Linked DNA regions of Stieleria sp. JC731. The protein of the gene in region 1 interacts with the protein of each later gene in a pairwise test. Links are inferred from orthologs where the notes say so. Each region holds a gene or a part of one and is shown on either strand. Other genes may lie near its edges.

What was found. The genes of interacting proteins can lie anywhere in the genome.
Region 2: the proteins of priA (region 1) and ssb interact in binary tests that used the Escherichia coli proteins (3 or more experiments, as listed by UniProt). The link is inferred for Stieleria sp. JC731 from one-to-one orthologs.

The regions. Positions count from the first base shown.
Region 1 is NZ_JAJKFQ010000001.1:989,717-997,808, forward strand. Bases 2,217-5,645 are described here. They hold priA (primosomal protein N'), read right to left. Parts: upstream 5,246-5,645; coding sequence 2,417-5,245; downstream 2,217-2,416. Other genes in these bases: LOC67_RS03240 (SET domain-containing protein), read left to right, coding at 2,217-2,320; nadD (nicotinate (nicotinamide) nucleotide adenylyltransferase), read left to right, coding at 5,218-5,645. In the rest of the region: PP2C family protein-serine/threonine phosphatase, read right to left, coding at 1-253; hypothetical protein, read right to left, coding at 631-1,296; more of SET domain-containing protein, read left to right, coding at 1,811-2,216; more of nadD, read left to right, coding at 5,646-5,835; NADPH-dependent FMN reductase, read right to left, coding at 5,872-6,393; hypothetical protein, read right to left, coding at 6,712-7,461; transglutaminase-like domain-containing protein, read left to right, coding at 7,776-8,092.
Region 2 is NZ_JAJKFQ010000011.1:494,073-499,324, forward strand. The notes cover bases 1-2,921. They hold ssb (single-stranded DNA-binding protein), read left to right. Parts: upstream 1-1,177; coding sequence 1,178-1,666; downstream 1,667-2,921. Other genes in these bases: pth (aminoacyl-tRNA hydrolase), read left to right, coding at 1-531; rpsF (30S ribosomal protein S6), read left to right, coding at 558-965; rplI (50S ribosomal protein L9), read left to right, coding at 1,778-2,314. Outside these bases: ATP-binding protein, read right to left, coding at 3,082-5,139. UniProt on the Escherichia coli protein: Plays an important role in DNA replication, recombination and repair. Binds to ssDNA and to an array of partner proteins to recruit them to their sites of action during DNA metabolism. Acts as a sliding platform that migrates on DNA via reptation.

The DNA of each region.
Region 1 (8,092 bases):
GCTGCGCTGCGACGCTGCTGGCTTTTTCGCCTGCCGCGTGGCCGCCCATGCCGTCGGCAACCAGCAGCACTTGGCCCTGCATTCGACCGTGAAAGCGGCCAGCCGGGATTTCTTCCAGGCTAGATGCCGAAACCAGCATCGATTTACTGAGTTCAGCGATCAAGAATTGGTCTTGGTTGATCGCGCGACGTTGGCCAATATCGGTTTGGCCGAACGTTTCTGACTGAGTAAATTCGAACTCGGATTCGGTCATTGTTGGGGCCTCGCCCATCGTTGTTGGTGGGTGACAGACGTTGGTTGCTAGTGGAGGCTTCTTGCCTCAGTCTGGCTAGAGCAGCATGATTGTAGCTTTGACGATCGAGTGAGGTTAGGCCTCTGGTACGGCAGCGCAAGTCACTTAAGTGAGAAACTAACTTGGAAAGTTGAGCGACAATGTCCCTCGATTCTCCGAATCGAGATCACGCCAGTTTCCATGCTTGATGCAACCCCTGTCGAAGCATCTCAACTTGGAAAGTTGAGGGACAATGTCGATCGATTCTCCGAATCGATTGCGGGTCTGATTCCAAGCTTCGGAACGTATCTAAATGGGTCAGTGGCTTGTCTGGTCTCAACTTGGAAAGTTGAGGGACATTAGAAAGCACCTTGCGACCTTCGGTACGTGAAGGTTCCTGGTTTCAAATTTGCTTTTTTAGGATTGTCTGCAATGTAGCCTCTCAAGTACTGCAACTGCCGCTCGCTTCGCACCAAATGGTCAAACGGTTCGGGAAACCAGAATGCTCCGGTTCGCTTGAGCAATGGATTGATCTTTCGTGCCGAAAAACGCATCCAGCTGCCGGGTTGGGTCTTGGCAATGTCGTTGTCTCGGAACGCGACCAGGCAATGCAAATGATTGGGCATGATGACATAGTCGCCCATCCAATATCGTTGACCATGAAAGGACTCTAGCGAACGAGCCACTTCGTCTCGGAGATGCTGCTGCTGTAGGTGACACTCGCCATGGCATGCGTCGAGTGTCATTTCGCGTTGTCTTGAAAAGTGCTTGTTGAAATCGGCTTGTTGTTCCGTCGCGAGTTGTGCGTAACCCGATTTCCAGTAGCTACCGACCGAGATGCCCAATCGCTGGAGATACTCCCTTCGCTCGCGATGCCAACCGAGAATGACCGGTTTGGGAATCGAGTCATTCAGTCGAATGGTCAAAAAGCAAATGACAGCTGGCTGATGACGATGAGGTCGGGTTCGATCCCATTGCTCAAATTCCGCGTTGTGGTCGAATAGCTCACCGGTGAATTGAGACATAATGGCCCAGCAAGAAACCATCTGGGTGTGCTGAGTGTCGCTCGATTCTCCGAATCGAGAGCGTGCAGCTACACTGAAATTTCGAATAAGGATAACGTTTTTGAGCCGGTGAGGTTTGGGTTGGGACTCAACTTGGAAAGTTGAGGGACAATGTCGTTCGATTCTCCGAATCGAAAGCATACATTGCTGGGACCCGGGCATTTGAGCGATATTCAAGCTGGCGAGGTTCTCGCCGGGTTGCGGCTCTACTTGGAAAGTTGAGAGACACTGTTGTTCGATTCTCCGAATCGAATGCGTGCCTTTCACTACCGCGTTTTCAATCGGCGTAAGCTGTTTCTAAAGGTGGAGGAGTCGACTACCTCCGGTTCACCGGATCAGTGTTGTGAATTTCGTGTGTGAACCCTTTTAAATGTGCTAGGAAGAGTACATCATCTGGGATGGTCGCATTGCGCTAGGGCGTGGTCAAACCGATGTTCGCTTCAGGATACATTTGGATCATAGAAAGTCTTCGAGAATGGAACTATCAAAGAAACGGCGCCGCAAGCTTCAGGCCCAAGTCGACAAGGATTACGGCTACCGAGCCTACGAAGACCGCGATGTTTACGTTGCGGAGCTGAAAGGAAAAGGACGCGGCATTATTGCCTCGCGACAATTCTTGCCGGGCGAGCTGGTAATCGAGATCACCGGCCAACTGATCGCCGCCGATGTCTACGACGGTTCGACTTACGCGATGAACTTGGATGACAATTGGTACCTCGAGCCGACAATTCCGGGGGCCTACATCAACCATTCCTGCAATCCCAATTGCGACATGGTGCAGGTCACCGATACCTCCAACGGTTTGGTTGCCCGCTGCAATATCGAACCGGGAACTGAGTTGACGTTCGACTACCAGTGGGAAGCCCAATGGTGGATTCCGAAGTGCTGTTGTGGCGCGCGGAATTGTCGAGGCTGGGTGGTGGCCGAGAGCGATCTAAAGAAAATGAAGCGAATCGCGAGCCGCGAAAAACGCAAAGCGAAATAAGCTGGCTTCCGACATGGCTACTCAGGTAGTCGGTACGAGGACGAATCAGCGATGGTTTGCTTTCACGTTTTATCATTCGCTGAATGAGATCACGACCTAGAGCATGTCGAGCGGGTCGATGTCGACGACGTATTGGACGTCGTCTTTCTCTGGGATTTTGAAAGACTTCGTCGCCATTCGGATTGTCGCCCCAAGTTGCAACGGATCGATCGACTGTAGCAGCAGGTGAAAGCGATATTTCCCACGCAATTTCACGATCGGTGGCGGGGCAGGCCCAAGAATACGGACTTCGGCACCCAGCCTTTCTCGGGCCGATTCCAATCGTTGCAGCAGCAGATAAGCCGTCGCTTCGGTAACGTCTTCGACCGTGCCACGGATGATGATCCTGGCGACCGATCCCAGCGGTGGGTAGTTGAACTTACGACGGTTGGCGATTTCCGCGTTGGCGAATTGGACATAGTCATGTCGCGAGGCGGCTTGGATCGCCATATGTTCCGGCGAAAATGTCTGCACAATTACACGCCCGCCCCGTGAGCCACGTCCCGTTCGCCCGGCAACTTGTGTCACGAGTTGAAACGTCCTTTCGCCCGCGCGAAAGTCTGGGAAGTGCAGTGCGGCATCGGCGTTGATCACTCCCACCAGCAGGACGTTGGGGAAGTCCAGTCCCTTGGCAATCATCTGCGTGCCGAGCAACAAATCGATTTCACCGCTGCGGAATGCCGCAAGGACTTTTTGGTGGCTTCCGGGACGTCGCATCGTATCGCTGTCCATGCGAGCGACACGCGCGTTGGGAAATCGTGCTTTGACTTCGACTTCTAATTTCTGGGTGCCAAGTCCGCTGTAGCGAATGCCATCGAACTTGCATTCGGGGCACCACGGCGGTGTGGCAATGGTGTAATCGCAGTAGTGGCAAACGGCCTTGCTGCCATCGCGATGGTGGGTCAAAGGCATCTCGCATTCCGGACAGGCGACGACGTGACCGCACGCAGGGCACTGAATCGTTGTCGCAAAGCCGCGGCGATTGAGCAACAGAATGATCTGACCTTTCTCCCGTAAGGTTTCGTTGACGGCCAAGTGAAGTTGGCGGCTGATGGAGCCACCCATCGATCGTTCGTCGCGGACACGCAAGTCGACCAGTTGCACGTCAGGCATCGGACGATGTCCGACGCGGTGCGGCATCGAAATCAGTTCGGCGTGTCCGGTTGCGGTGGCGTGCCATGATTCCAATGACGGCGTGGCGCTTCCCAGTAGCAGCGGAATCTTCAGTGACCGCGCTCTGGCATAGGCGACTTTACGCGCGTGGTAGCGAGGCTGGCTGTCTTGTTTAAACGAACCGTCGTGTTCTTCATCAAGGATGATCAGTCCAAGACGTGGCAGCGGTGCGAATACGGCGCTGCGTGGGCCGACGACAACCTGGACTTCCCCGCGGCGAATGCGTTGCCATTGGTAGTGCCGTTCTGCCGGAGTCATCTGACTGTGCAGGACGGCAACCGACTGAAAGCGTCGTTCAAATCGGCCGCGTGTTTGTGGCGTCAAGCTGATCTCGGGGACCAGGACGATCGCGGCGCGGCCGTATTTGACTACATGTTCGATGGCTTTGATGTAGACCTCCGTTTTGCCGCTGCCGGTCACGCCATGCAACAGAAGCGTTCGCGGTTCGGCGGAATCGACTGCTTCGGTAATCTTGTCTAAGGCCGCGGACTGCTCGTCAGTCAGTTCGTGTTTTTCGACGGATTCGCCATCACTCGCTTGCCAGCGGGTGGTCATTCCGGAAGACATTTCACGCTGTTTAGATTCCGTGACCATGCCTTTTTTACGCAGAGCCCGCACAGGGGCAGCGGTACAATCGGCATGCACCATCAATTGCGACTCGGTCATCGGCCGGCCAGCAGCGATCAGCAATCGCAAGGCACGCTGTTGTTTTGGTGGTAAGGCTTCGACGGTTGATTCGTCTTTCGTGATAGGCGCCGGCGTCAGATAGAGACGTTCTCGCGTACCGGCTTGCGAGCGGACACTGCTGGGAATTAGGGCGTCGAAGACTTGTCCTGCTGGCGACTGGTAATAGTGGCTCATCCATGTGACCAGTCGAACCAATGCCCGGTCGCACAGCGGTTCGCCGTCGAGGACTTCGCTGACATCGCTGAGTGAACGTCCGCCACTTGCGCCGACTTTCGTTTCGATACACCACCCGGTGGTCGGTTGCTTTCGCCGTCCCAAAGGCACATGAACTCGCATGCCCGGCTGAAGGGTATCGCGAAAGCGGTCCGGGATACGATAGTCGTAGGGGCCGAACGGCGCTTCACGGAACACGACACAGGCGATCGCGGTGTCATCTTCGGTTTCCAGTTCCCATGGCGGCGGATCAGTATCAAACAATTCGCCTTGTGTGGTGCCGTCATCCGGTTTGGAATCCAGGTCGAGGGAGTCGCGTTTTTCGAGTTCCGCGTATGGGACCGAATCTAATTCGTCAAAACCTGGGGCGGTGAGTCCTCCATCGACCGTTCGTCTGGGGCCAGTTTGGGATTCTGCGTCCGTCGCCGGTGCCCGACGGTGTGTCTTTGCGGGCAGCGAGATACGATGTTTGGGATCGGCATGGTGTTCGACGCTTGGAGCTCTTTTACCCTGTTTTGGCTGATCCCCATCGTCGGATCGGGGGGCGTGATGATCGGATGGGAACGGAGGTGACATGTTGGAACGGCCATCGGGTTGGCCATTGGTGCAAGGCGTTGTAGCGTGGACATCGGTCAGCATAAGGGATTCCGTCACCATTTGAATCGTCGAAACGCAGTCACGGCGAATTGTTTGATGGCCGGTGACACGGTTGGTCTTGGTGTGATGGAATCGTTGAGACTGCTGATTGGATCCGTCCGTTTGGTCACGAGTTAGGAAAGCGACGAATGCGTTTGGGAATTTTTGGCGGCTCATTCGACCCCGTTCATCTTGGACACCTTTGGATCGGTGAAGCAGCGATGGAGTCGTTGAACCTGGATCGACTGCACTGGATCCCGACAGCTGAGCAGCCACTCAAGCCCGGGGGGGCGGTCGCGACCGCGGATCAGCGAGCCGAAATGGTTCGATTGGCCGTCAGCGGGCGAGATGGCTTTGTGATGGACGATCGAGAGATACGTCGACAAGGTGTTAGCTACTCGGTTGATACGATCGATGAGATAGCGCAGGAGTTTCCATCTGCGGAGCTGTTTTTGGTCATCGGTAGTGATTCGCTAGCGTCGATGCAAAAATGGCATCAACCCGAAAAGCTGCTTTCGCTCGTTCAGCTTGCAGTGGTGCAGCGAGGTGGCGAGCCCCCGATCGATTTTTCGGTGCTTGACAGAATCATCCAGCCATCAAGGATCGAACTGTTTCGGGCGAACGTCATCGAGATGCCCATCATCGAAATATCAAGCCGAGAAATTCGGGACCGCGTTCGCTCGGGACGCACGGTTCGCTATCGGGTCCCGCATGCGGTGCAGGCCTTTATCAAGGCAAGCCGCTTATATTTGGATTCCTCGCCATAGCAATCGCCGATCATCGATCAATACGATGACGAAATCTTATTGGGCGAGTGCTTTTGCCAAGCGAATGGTTTCGTTGACCATCTGTTCGAGGCGGGTTTGGATAGCTTCGTTGCTAATTTCGTTGCCTTCGAAGGCATCGCCAGTCGCATAGACGAACCTTGGCACGATCAGGCAGCGGAAATCGAGCATCAAGCTATTGGCAAGTCCCATCGCGCTCATGTAGCTGCCCGCGCCACCGGCAGCCAGCATCATCGCGACGACTTTTCCGGTCCACTTCTTGCCAGTGAGTTCGACCGCGTTTTTGATCGCGGCGTTGACGTCGTAGTTGTAAATCGGTGAAGCGATCATGACGGCATCGGCAGATTCGATCAGCTTGCCCAATTCGATGACGTTGGCATCGCCGTACGCAGATGCGCCGTCACAGAAAGGAAGCGGCGATTCAGCGAGGTCGTACCAGGCGACTTCTTGGTGGGCGTCTGTGAGCAGGGTTTTTGCAGCCGTCGCCAGCAATCGGCTGCGGCTTCCGGGGTTCAAGCTGGCGCTGATTACCAGAATCATGGTGACCAATTGAAACGAGGGACATTGGCAGAATGCGACACGGACCGAAGGTTTCTTCTGCTTTGGAGGCAAGGATCGCTTCTGGGTAAAAGTGCGACCGGGCGAACCGAAGGCTATGAATGCTACTGCGATCCTACGGTGTTACCGGGATCCTAGAGCAACGTGCGGTGGGGGTAAATGGTCGGTTAGGAATTTGAACCGGCCTTTCACAGCCCGGTTGGCTGTGGGCGCAAAAAAAGAGCGGCACCAATACGAAGTTGGTCCGCTCTTAAAAGAAGCCTATTTGGGCGAGGGCTTTAACAGATCGGGCAAGCTTGCTTAGCAGCAGCCCGAATAGTCATCGGTGTCCATGCCCAAGCGGTGTTTCAGCGTATTAAATTGATCGAAGAACGCTTCGCTGCTGCTGTGAACATGCTCGGCTTCGGTAATGAATTTCAGTTTTTCGTCTGGGTAGACATCACCATCAATGAAGGTCTTTTCAAAGTGGTTCAGTGGCTTGCCGTAGACGATGATCAGCTTGTGTTCGTCAAGCTGGACTTCTTGTCGTAGCGAAGGGTTAATCACCGCGACGCCGGTACAGCCATCGTTGAGCAACAAGTCTTCGTGGTCGAGCAACACACTTTTGAGCACCGGCATATCGATGTGCTCACGATAAAGATCTTGATTGTGTGAATTGTGGTGATGGCTTGTTTCCAGTACGACGTCGACGACTGGACCTAGATGGTCGATCAGTTCGAGGAACAAGTCCATGATCGAACGGCGGGTAACCGACGCCATGATCACGGGGGTGCGAACTTGGCTACTGTCATCGACATATTCGTCGAATCGAAAGCCTTGCTTCGGGACAACTTGTAGGTCGTAGCTGGGGCGAATGGCATCGGTCAGGTCAAACGGGCCATAGGACTTGATGCCCATATGCGTTTGCAGTTCTTCTTCCGACAAAGCTTCGAAGCTTCCCGGTGTGAAGACCGATCCAGTTTCTTCGGCCGTGTTGTTTCGGAGGATGCGTTTCAAAAAGCCCATATCAGGCGGTCCGATCATGTCGTGGGGTTCACGGGGGGATGTCATCGGGTGAATGGAATGAGAGCTTCCTTCGCCCGATCTACAGCCAACGCTAGGTCACTTCGAAGCGTCGTCGACCGCAATCGAAATGCCGTCTTGGTCCCAAAAGGAAATCCATCAGTCCTGAACGCACTAACCGGCAGAATCGTTCTGGCTGTTGCAATCGGGCTCCATCTGGTGAGTGTTTTATGTTGTTTCAAAGCAACATCCCGGGTGACATTTTGCAGCGTTTCGCCCTTCAATGTCGAACTGCGGTCGTCCGTCGATATAATGCGGTCTCCATGGGAAGCGAGCTTTCAAAGTGTTCTTGGGTGAAATTGGTGCGCCGAATCAAACTTTTACTGATACTGCTGTCGTCCCCCCTGCTTTTGACAGGCCTGGCCGGATGCGATTGGCTGATACCGCCGCGGCCGCAGATCGGAACATCCAATCAAGCGGAAACGAATGCATCGACGGGAAGTGACAGTTCCGAAGCGGCATCGCTAAACGAAGCTTCCGCATCGGCGAAAGAAGCGTCTGCGAGCTTTGAAGGTCGATGGCAGTTGTGGTACCTGCATCGCATGGGGCGTCAGGTAGTCGGGATGAGCAAGCTTTCGGCTGAAGAAGTGATTGATGCCAATACAATCGCGTCGGGAGA
Region 2 (5,252 bases), on another replicon or contig:
ACCCGGCATAACGTCGGCTTTATCGTGGCCCACAAAGTTGCGGTGCTCACCTCGGCTGGCGGGACGAAAGTTAAATTCGAAGGCGAGCTTGCTGAGTCTTCGATCGGAGGCGAAAAGGCGGCGATCCTCCTGCCGCAAACATTCATGAACGCCAGTGGGCAAAGCGTCCGCAAGGCAATGGATTTTTACAAGTTGCAACCCTCAGATTTGCTGGTCATTTGTGATGACTTGAATCTGCCGGGTGGCAAAATTAGGTTGCGGCCGTCCGGTAGTGCCGGGGGCCAAAACGGATTGAAGGACATCATCCGACATCTCGGTACCGAGTCGTTTCCACGACTGCGGGTCGGGATCGGACGCCCTCCTGAAGGTTGGGCGGTAACCGACTATGTCTTGGGAAAATTTTCCAAGCAAGAACAAGAGACCTTCGAGGCTGCGACAACGCGTGCGGCTTATGCGGCAATCAGCTTTGTTACCGACGGAGTTGATCAGACGATGAGCCAATTCAACGCGAGTTCGGCAGAACCGAAGTAACCTGACAAAAGTGAAAGAGTAACGTCGTGGCGAAGAACACTTACGAAACACTGTGCATCCTAGACAGCAACCACTACGCTCGGGATCCCGGTGGGGTTAGCAAGCAGATCGAAGATCTGATCACCGAAGCTGGTGGCAAAGTCGAAGTCAACCGACTTTGGATGGAGCAGAAGTTGGCCTACCCAATCGAAGGTCACCAAAAAGGTACCTATTGGTTGACTTACTTCGAAATGGAAGGACGCGAAGTTCCTAAGTTGGATCGTGCATTCCAACTTTGCGAGCCAGTTCTGCGTCAGATGACGATCAAGTTGGATCCTCGTTTGGTCGAGCCAATCCTGGCGAACGCACGTGGTGCATCACCCGTCGCTCCGTCAGGCGAAGCTGCTGCGGCTAGCGATGATAATGACGACAGTGACAGCGATAGCGACGACTGATTCGACCGAGATTCGTTGTTGAGCGGGCAAGTTTGATTGTGTCAGGCTGTCCTCGATGTCGTCCCATTGCGTTTTCGCAGTCACGGCGGAGGAATCGTCGCAATCAGCCCTGTTCATCACCGGTTTGATCTCTAGAATAGAGTCCTCGTTTTGCGGCCGGGTTGCGGCGGCATGTTTCCTCATCGAACTACGCTAGCACAACCAGGGTCAAAATGGCCAGTTTTAACCGAGTCATTCTGGTCGGGAATCTGACGCGTGATATTGAATTGCGTTACATTCCCAGCGGCCAAGCCGTCTCCGACGTCACGATTGCCGTCAATGATCGTCGGAAAACTGCCAACGGAGACTGGGTCGAGGAAGCCTGCTTTGTCGATGTGACATTGTGGGGCCGAAACGCGGAAGTCGCGAGCGAATACCTGTCCAAGGGTTCGCCGGTCTTGATTGAAGGCCGACTGAAACTGGATCGTTGGGAAACCGACGGTCAAAAGCGGAGTAAGCTGCGAGTGATTTGTGAGAAAATGCAAATGCTCGGAGGACGCTCCGGTTCCGGTGGTCCTGGCGGACCGTCGCGACAACATACGGGGGAATACGAAAGTCATTACGATTCCTCCGACCATGATTCGCATTCAGGTGCCGGTGCACGTGATGCGCAACCTACCGGCGGCGGAGCCGGGTACGAAGACCCAAACATTCCATTCTGATTGCAGCAACTTGATCGAAACCGCCACGACGCAAGGATCGGTCAAGTATCACGACGCTAAGTCGGTCAAGTAATCAGATCATCCCATAACCACTCGCACAGAAATAGAACGATGCCACGTCACGGACGCACCGTCAAACGACCCTTCAAGCGGCTTCCACAAGGTCCTAATGGCGGAATTCAATTGCTGCTCATTCACAACGTTGAGCACCTTGGAAAGCAAGGCGAGATCGTCGAAGTCAAGCCAGGCTTCGCTCGCAACTACTTGCTGCCACAAGGGATGGCAACGATCGCGACCGAGCACCACAAGCGAATGGTCGAGAAGCACCGTGAAAAGTTGCGTGCGATCGAATTGGAAAAGCTCAAGAGCTACCGCGATCTGGCCGACGAACTAGGCAAGCAGTCGATCACGATCGAAGCCAATGCGAACGACGAAGGTCATTTGTACGGCAGCGTCGGACCTCACGAAATCGTCGGTGCTTTGAAAGAAGCTGGCTTCAACATGGCCAACGATCAGATTCGCCTCGACGGTCCACTTCGTGAACTTGGTCTGTACACAGTGAAGATTCACTTGCATAGCGAAGTCGACGCAAGCCTCAAGGTCTGGGTTGTTCCAACCGCAACCGAAGACGCACCTACCGCTGGCTAATCACTGGCGAAATACTGACTCGCTCCATGAGATGGTGTGAGTCTTTGAGGCAATAGAAAGGTACATGCATGGCGATCTTGCCATGCATCTTGTGCCAAATCAAATCACCAGGGGCTGTGGCGGAACTGGCAGACGCGCTGGATTTAGGTTCCAGTTTCTTCGGAAGTGCAGGTTCGACTCCTGTCAGCCCTATCGCCGCTTCTCTTCATTGAGAAGCGGCTTTTTTATGCGCAAAGGATGCGGTTGTTACAGATTACTGATCTGGTCTCCGCATAACTCATTCCTCGACAACCGTCGGCGGTTCAATGACCCTTGGTGTCGAGAATCGGAGGGCTGGCAGGAGCAAGAAGGTGGCCAACGCACCTAGGCCTATCAGCAAAAGCAAGAATCGCAGTGGGTTGAATCGGCGAGATTGTTCCGAAGGCTTGCTCGGTGGCTCGTAAGGATTTGAGTTATTCATGTCGCTAGTTTAGCGAGGTGAGAGAGCACTCGGGGCGAGCCAATCGGTTTGGTTTCCTCGCCGGGTCGCCTCGTTTATTCCGAGCCTGCAAAGCTGAAGCGAATTGGGAGAATGGAAGAGCGGAGAAGGCGTCGAAGTTGAAGTTCGATAACCGTGGCTAACGCCATGCGGCTAATGGGGATGGAAGTTGAAGTTCGATAACCGTGGCTAACGCCATGCGGCTAATGGATGATGGAAGTTGAAGTTTGACAACCGTGGATAACGCTATGCGGCTGATGGAGGATGGAAATCCTGGAGGAGGCGTCGACTAAGCGTTGCTTGGTGCTAGTTGTGGCGTAAGAGCGGCTTTTTCAGACGACGGAAATATGAATCTGAATGTGGTACCCGTATGGGGTTCCGATTCTATTTCTATCTGTCCTCCAAGCATCTGGCAGGCCTCTTTTACCGCCGCCATTCCCACGCCACGTCCGGATATCTCCGTGACTGTTTCTTTCGTGGACAAGCCGTCTGCAAGAATTGCATCGGCTAATTCGTCTTCGGTTTCGCAGGGCAGTCCAAGCATTTTGCAGCGGGCTGCAACTTTGACCCAGTTGATACCTCCGCCGTCGTCAGCGACTTCAAAAACGAATAAGTCTGAAGACTCTTGCGCTTTCAAATGGACGTGACCACTGGAGTCTTTTCCGAGCTGAGCTCGTTCATCAGCGGACTCAATCCCATGATCGATGGCGTTGCGTACCACGTGTACCACGGAACTCCAAAAAGCATTCCAGCCGTCGCATTGGGGTTGTCGGATATCTTCGGCGAGTACATCGACTTCCAAATGCTCCTTTCCTAAACGCTGAGCCAGCTGACGCGCACGTTCCGCGATTAGCTCTAGGCGTTTGCTGACCTTGTCCCAGCTCCATTGCCGCATCATCATCGCGAGATTTTCACTCGATTCGCCGTTTTCAGCGGCCTGCACCGCGGCGTCATAAGCTTTCTTGTCGATCGAGATTTGGTCGGCTCGTTCGATATCGATGATTGTTGAGATCCGGCCGCGGATCGATGTCCATTGAGCTGCGATTAGGTCTCGCTGTGTGTTGGTGCAACCACCATTTTCATCGCGTAATTCATTCTCCAGCTCATGAATCCATCGGGCGAATTGATGCATCCCGAAGAGACCACAGTTACCTTTGAGCGTATGGATCCAGCGACGTTGTTCCGCGTCGGATCCTTGTCCACAGGTAAGCTTCGAAACCAAGCGATCGGATTCTTTGACAAACTCGAGCAAGCTTTTGGGGTCACGAACGAAATGTGAGAAAATCGCCATCTGTTCGCGTTGTACTTCGCTGGCTCGTTCGGCCTCCAACTCGGATGTGATATCAGTGCAGATGACCAAGATGTGTTCCAGCCGATCTCCCAGAAGAACCGGTCTGTAACCAAGTCGGAATTCTTTTCCGTCGTGGTGAAAACGGCTTGGCAGTTGATCGATCCCCAGTTCGATCGGCATCCAGTCGTAAGAGAGTTGTTCCCATCCGACTTCAAGGCTGTCTGCTAGGGTTTGATCATAACCTTGTAGCCAATCCCAGATCGTTTGGCCTGCCTCGGGTGGCTCAAACCAGTCACAAAATCGTGCCGACGGATCGTTGGCAAACGTGCCATCAAGGCGAACCATGACCAATCCCTCTGCAACATTGTTGACGACCAACATTGCGGAGGCATGTGCGAGTTCGGCTTTCTCGCAGGCCTGCTCCGCAATCGCGGTCGCGGACTGCAGTTTCGTCGCTGAAACTTTTTGCGCGGCACCAAATGAAAGGGCTGCGGCGACGACTACGGTGATCAACCCCACTGCGATGATCAGCCGGTAGGTGCTCTCGAAGGCATCCGGAATGGGAGTGGTCGGAAACGGATAGTAGTCATCGAGGCAGTACAGTAGCACTATCGTCGCCAATGACACGCCGTACCAAAACAGACCCGAGCGGCAACCTCCGATCATCGTCGCGATCAGGGGTGCAAAGTAGAACCAGCATAGACCGGTCGCATTGATCCCGCCGGTTGTGAAGATCACCCCGGCGACCCCGTAAAAGCACGTCATCGCCATCAAGTTGCCGGCGATCTTGGTCGATTCCGTCCACCGGAACATCAAGAATGCCAGTGGAGCGGTAAAGAAAGCTTGCCCGGGGGCCATTGCCGGTAAGGGCAACCCCATCGCAAGGTAGACCAATGAATAAGTCGACCCCGCGAAGAACACGATGATGGCGCTATTGATCGTAAGGCGACCGATGCGCAGCTTCTCGGCGTCACCTGTTCGGTAGGCGCTCGGTAGTGCCTGATCGACCCAGCGAACCACTCGTTCGCGTGCGCGGTGAAGGCATGACAGGTTCAAGGTAGGAATCCTTAATTGGGGATTCCCAACCCTAGCCCATCGGCTACTCCGCGATGTTGGCACTTTTCCCGATTTATTTAGGGCTATCCCTATAAGGATGTCCGTTTGTGATC